Regions from separate parts of the Nocardioides sp. NPDC101246 genome, predicted to be linked through region 1. Evidence: riboswitches for the same ligand, from Rfam matches in the RefSeq annotation. Region 1 holds a riboswitch; the other holds the start of a gene.
What was found. Region 1 has a riboswitch for cyclic di-AMP ahead of ACIRON_RS05925 (C40 family peptidase). Riboswitches for the same ligand answer to the same signal wherever they lie in the genome.
Positions count from the first base shown of each region.

Region 2: it holds a riboswitch for cyclic di-AMP, as region 1 does, so the genes downstream of both, ACIRON_RS04275 (NlpC/P60 family protein) here and ACIRON_RS05925 (C40 family peptidase) in region 1, are expected to answer to the same signal.

Region 1 covers NZ_JBIWNX010000003.1:100,015-103,036, reverse strand. Annotated here, with positions in the region: gene ligD (non-homologous end-joining DNA ligase) at 1-505, shown strand, start outside; gene ACIRON_RS05930 (response regulator transcription factor) at 520-1,200, shown strand; cyclic di-AMP (ydaO/yuaA leader) riboswitch at 1,414-1,586, shown strand; gene ACIRON_RS05925 (C40 family peptidase) at 1,592-2,395, shown strand; gene prfB (peptide chain release factor 2) at 2,548-3,022, shown strand, end outside.
Region 2 covers NZ_JBIWNX010000002.1:239,123-242,144, forward strand. Annotated here, with positions in the region: gene ACIRON_RS04270 (hypothetical protein) at 1-640, opposite strand, end outside; gene ACIRON_RS04275 (NlpC/P60 family protein) at 679-1,665, opposite strand; cyclic di-AMP (ydaO/yuaA leader) riboswitch at 1,683-1,861, opposite strand; gene ACIRON_RS04280 (hypothetical protein) at 1,958-2,140, opposite strand; gene ACIRON_RS04285 (NYN domain-containing protein) at 2,263-3,022, shown strand, end outside.

The DNA.
Region 1 (3,022 bases):
GGCCGGGGCGAACCGGATTGTGATCGACCTCGACCCCGGCGAGCCGGCCGGCCTGCAGGAGTGCTGCGAGGTGGCGCTGCTGGTGCGCGAGGCGCTGGGCGCCCGTGACCTCGCCGCGACACCGGTGCTCAGCGGGAGCAAGGGTCTGCACCTGTACGCCGCCCTGCCAGAACCCGTCGAACCGGAGGTCGCCACGGCGCTGGCCAAGGAGATCGCCGAGGACCTCCAGAAGGCCCACCCGAGCAAGGTGACCGCGACGATGACCAAGAGTCGCAGGTCAGGCAAGGTTTTCCTGGACTGGTCGCAGAACTCGGGGTCGAAGACGACGATCTGTCCCTACTCGCTGCGAGGCAAGGAGATCCCCACGGTCGCGGCCCCGGTGACCTGGGACGAGGTCACGGAGGGGGCCGAGGATCCGCTCGGTATCGACCAGCTCGGACCTAACAATGTGATCACGCGCTTATCTGAAAGGGGGGATCTCTTCACAAGCCCTACGGGGCTGTAACTATTGTTCTCTTCATGTCGAACTCCGTGCTTGTCGTAGAAGACCAAGAGGACATCGCTGCTCCCCTGGTGCGCACGCTCCAGCGTGAGGGTTATGACGTCACCTGGGTCGACTCCGGCAAGAAGGCGCTGGAGCTGCTGGCGCCTCCGTACGACGCCGAGCTGGTGCTGCTCGACCTGGGCCTCCCGGACATGGACGGGCTCGAGGTCTGCAAGGCCGCTCGCGACAACGGCTACGAGGGCGGGATCATGATCCTGACCGCCCGCGACGCCGAGATCGACCTGGTCGTCGGTCTCGACGCCGGTGCCGACGACTACCTGGCCAAGCCGTTCGCGCTGGCCGTCCTCCAGGCGCGGGTCCGCGCCCTCCTGCGCCGCTCGGGTCCGGTCGAGCCCGGTGCCGACGACGACGCCCTGCGCATCGACGTGGCCGCCCACCGGGTCTACGCCGGTGAGCGTGAGGTGACCCTGACCGGCAAGGAGTTCGCGCTCCTGGCCGTTCTGGCCGCCTCCCGCGACAAGGTCGTCTCCCGCGACCGGCTGATGGCCGAGGTCTGGGACGAGAACTGGTACGGCTCGACCAAGACCCTCGACGTCACCGTCGGGCGCCTGCGCCAGAAGCTCGAGGCGGCCGGTGTGCAGGAGAAGGTCGTAGCGGTCCGCGGCGTCGGTTTCCGGCTCGAAGCAGCGGAGTAAACGCAAGTTCGACACGGTGTCGTATGCGTGTTCAGTGCGTGAGATGTTTCACAAACGACGGCAAAGTCACGCGTGAATACGCGGTTTGTGCTCCAGATTCGGCCGTTCGGGCTTGGAACCGGCTTGGTTGGCATGTCACCTTGGTTGGGCTGTGCACAACGCACGACCGGCCCCGGTACACGCCGAATCCTGTCCCTCCGGACGCCGGCCCCGACTACTGAACCCCCTTTACCCTCACACTCAGCAGTACGTATGGGACAGGAGCGGGGGACCCAAGTTCCACGCGACTAACTCGGACGGTCGCTTGGGGTGAAGCCATCGCAGGATGGCCGGGCAACCTTCTAGCCCGAACCCGACAGCTCACCTCGCAGGCGTGGGAAGGAACTCACGCATGTCCAAGTCCGTATCTCATCCTGCCCATCGAGGCGCGCCCCGGCCGTTCCGGTCGCCGAACGTGTCGATCGCCCGGACGATCGCAGGATCTCTCAGGGCCCACGGCAAGTTCGTCGGTCGTGTCACCCTCGCCAGCGGCATCGCCGCCGGTGCCCTGGTGGCGGTGCCCGCCGCCAACGCCGCCCCGGTCTCCCACGAGACCACCACCGTCGAGCCGGCCAAGGTGGTGGAGGCTCCGACCCTGGAGGCCTCGGCCACCCCCACGGCGATGCTCACCGACATCAAGCAGCTCGAGAGGGCTGTCGAGGTGCAGGAGCGCAAGGCAGAGGCAGCCCGCAAGGCCGCTGAGGCGAAGCGCAAGGCAGCGATCGCCGCCAAGAAGGCCGCCGAGGCGAAGAAGAAGGCCGAGGCGGAGGCGAGGGCCTACGCCGCCAGCCGGCAGGGCAAGATCGATCGGGCGATCAGCGTCGCCAGCGAGCAGATCGGTGACCCGTACGTCTGGGGTGCCACCGGTCCGAGCTCGTTCGACTGCTCCGGTCTGACGCAGTACGCCTTCAGCGCCGCCGGCATCGAGCTTCCCCGGGTCTCGCGGGACCAGGCCGCTTCGCTGCCGACGGTCCCGAACGACCAGATCCAGCGCGGCGACCTGATGTTCTGGGGCAGCCCCGTCTACCACGTGGGTATCTTCCTGCGCTGGGAGAACGGCCAGGCGATCATGCTGCACGCCCCCAAGCCGGGCGCCAGCGTTCGCGAGGAGGCTGCCTGGGACGGCTGGTTCGCCGGCTCGACCCACCAGGCCTGACCTCTTCACCCCCGTCTCGGGGCCCGTTTCGGCGGGCACACCCCCACACATCCCCCTGGCGCTCGCCCTCCGGTTCCCCATGCCGGAGGGCGAGCGCATATTTGGGGGCCGGCGAATCGGTGCAGCACCACGCGTCAAGTAACCTGTAAGACGTGGCAGGCCCCGAATTCGACACCGAGATCAAGCAGCTCCAGGCAACGATGCAGACCATCGGCCAGGTGCTGGACCTGGACGCGATGCGCAAGGAGATCGCCGACCTCGGCGAGCAGGTCGCCGCGCCCGACCTCTGGGACGATCAGGACAACGCCACCCGCGTCACCGGCCGTCTCTCCCTGCTGCAGGGCGAGCTCAACAAGTTCACCGAGCTCAACACCCGCATCGAAGACCTCGGCCTGATGGTCGAGATGGCCCAGGAGGAGGGCGACGCCGACTCGCTCGCCGAGTCCGAGGCCGAGCTGGGCCGGGTGAAGAAGGCTGTCGAGAGCCTGGAGATCCGCACCCTGCTCTCGGGGGAGTACGACGCCCGCGAGGCCCTGGTCACGATCCGCTCCGGCGCCGGTGGCGTCGACGCCGCCGACTTCGCCGAGATGCTGATGCGGATGTACGTCCGCTGGGCCGAGCGCAACA
Region 2 (3,022 bases), on a different contig from region 1:
CGAGGCCGTTCGCGGGCACCTCGAGGACCAGGCGCGGGTCCTTCCAGGCGATCACCTTGCGGACCCCGGCGACCGCGGTGGTGGCCAGCTCGGCGTAGCGGTCGGCGACCTCCGCGGAGGCCTGGGCCACCACGAGGGTGGAGCCGGTGCGGCGCACCTCGACCGGGCCGCTGAGCCATAACGGCAGCCGGGTGCCCTGGGCCGCCGAGAACCCGGTGATCGCGCCGTCGGCGTCGAAGCCGACCCGGAGCTCCTCGGTCAGCGTCGGGTCGCCGGGGGTGCGCCACGACATCTCGACGTCGGCCGTCCAGGAGCCGTCCGGGTCCACGCTGCCCGACTCCGCGAGGTAGCGCGCGGTGACATCCCCGATGCCGATGGCCCGGGCGTTGCGCACCGCCACCGCGGCGGCATCCTCGCCCTCGGGCTCCGCCCCGTCTCGTACGCCTTCGACCAGCTCGTCCAGCGAGGCCCGGGCTCCTTCGGTGTCGGCGCGCACGACCGGCGCGGTGGTCGGCGTCGGCGCGACGTACTCGCCCCCGCCGGTCAGCCGCCAGCCGACGAACCCGGCGAGCAGCATCACCAGCACGAGCCCGGTCCCGATCAGGGCCGGACGGGAAAGAAGAGAGCCGACCGTTCGCACCTGCGAACGATCGGCCTCTTCGGGGTCCTGGGTCAAACTCACCCCGGGCGGACGGCGCCCGTGTAGGGCATCTCGTCCATCGGGGAGACCTTCACACCGGTGCTCGGGTTGGACGCGTGCACGATCATGCCGTTGCCGATGTACATGCCGACGTGGCTGATCGGGCTGTAGTAGAAGACCAGGTCGCCGGGGGCGAGCTGGTCGCGCGGGACCGAGGGGCCGCTGCTGTACTGCGCCGAGGAGGAGTGCGGGAGCCCGACACCGGCCTGGCCCCAGGCACCCATGGTGAGGCCGGAGCAGTCCCAGGTCGAGGTGCCGGTGGCGCCGTAGACGTAGCCGTCGCCGACCTGGGCGAGCGCGTAGTCGACGGCGATCTTGGCACGACCCGACGGCGAGGGCAGGTTGCCCGGGATGCTGGTGTCGGTCGACTGGAACTCTTCGAGCTCGTCGGCCTCCAGCTCGTCGAGCTCGGCCTGAGCCGCCTCGTACTTCTTGTCGATCTCGCTCTTCTTCTGCTGCATGGTCGTCTTGACCTTGCTCACCTGGGCCTTGGCGTCCTCGGTGGCCTCGCGGCGCACCTGGAGGGCCTCCGCCTCGGTGTTGTACCGAGCCAGCAGGTCGGCCTGCAGAGCGTTGTAGGACGAGACGGTGGACAGACCGGCGAGGAACTCCTGCGGGTCGTCGGAGGTGATCACCTGGCCGACGGCAGAGACGTCTGAGCCCTCGAACTGCCGCAGCACGGAGTCACGGAGCTCGGCGCGGATCTTGTCGAGCTCCTTGCTCTGACGCTTCTCGTCGGAGCTGAGGTCCTCGAGCTGGTCCTTGAGGTCCTGAAGCCGCAGCTTGGCGTTGCTGTAGTCCTCGTTGGCCGCCTCGGCCTGGGTGTAGAGCTTGTCGACCTTCTTGCGAACGTCGTCGATGTCAGGGTCTGCCTGGGCGGGGGTCGCTGCGGGAATGATCCCGGCGACACCGATGGCGGCGATGCCGGCTGCTCCGGCAATGAGTCGCTTCCGGTCGCGTGTCACGAGCGGACGGTCTCCTTGTGTGTAGTCGTTGACGCCTACCGGGTGAGCTGACGGGTTCAGGCACGACCTGCCCTACCACCGCTCCTCGATCCGGTCTCCCGGATCGCTCTTGCGGCGGATACACCCCAGATGATCGGTGTGGTTCCCCGGCTCCTGGCCCGCCCCGAAGCGGGCCTGGACTAAGCGCGACACCCGCGTGGGCCGGTTGACCCACTCCCACGAGCGCCAAGTTCCTGCGCACACTAGCCGACGCCATCCCCCACCTGCCAACCACCCACGCCCAAAAGTTCGGCTACATCCCTTCCACCATGCGCAGCGGCGGGACCAGTCCACCCTCGGCCAGCACGTCGAGCGCCCGGCGCTCGTCGTCCTCGATGGTCAGCTCCGGAGGCGGCCCCAGAAGCACGGTGACCACGCAGTCGTGGCACGCCAGTCCCCGCACGAGGCAGGTGTCACAGTCGATTCTCGTCGTCATGTTGTGACGGTCTCACCGAGCACCGACATTTTTGCTTTCGTCCGGTTGCCTCCGGCGTGTCACCACCATCGCAGCGCGGTATTCAAGGCGGCGATCGCGGCCCGGGTCCCTACACTTGGAACATGGAGGTCTCCGCGTACGCGACGCTCCCCGACACGGTCCGGGGGCGCATCGTCGCGCTCACGGCCGGGGTGCTTCCCGACGTGGTGCGCCTGCCGCCCGCGCTCAAGCGGATCGCCGACTTCGCGCCGGCCCGGCGCGCCAAGGCGGGCGGCGCGATGATCGCCTCGGTGCTCGAGAGCGACGAGGAGGTCCGGGAGAAGGTCGGGAGCCAGCTGCGCCCGGCGTACGTCCCCGAGGGCTCCGCCGACGACGTCGTCCTCCCCGAGGACCCGGCCGAGGCGGCCGCGGTCGCCTGGCTCATCCGCCCCGACGGCTGGGAGGTCTCCCTCAAGGAGGCCCTGGACCGGCTCGACGCCGCCGCGGTGCCGGTGGTCGACGCCGAGGTGGCCCGCCTGCGCGGCAAGCTCAGCGCGGCCGAGGACGAGCTCCGCGAGGTGCGTGCCGACCGCAAGGCCCGCCTCGACGACCTCAAGGCCGACAACACCACCCTGCGACGCAAGCTCGGCGAGGCCCGGGCCGCGGCCCGCGAGGCCGGCACCGGGCTGGACGAGGCCCTCAGCGAGGCCCGCACGGCGCTCGCCCGCGCCGAGGACGAGCTCGCCGCACGCGATCGCCAGCTGCGGCAGCTCCGCAGCCAGATCGACAAGCTGGAGCGCGAGGCCGCCGCCGAGCGGCGTACGTCCAAGACGGACCGGGAGGACGCCTCGCTGCGCGCCCGGTTCCTGCTCGACACGCTGCTCGACGCGGCCGGAGGCCTGC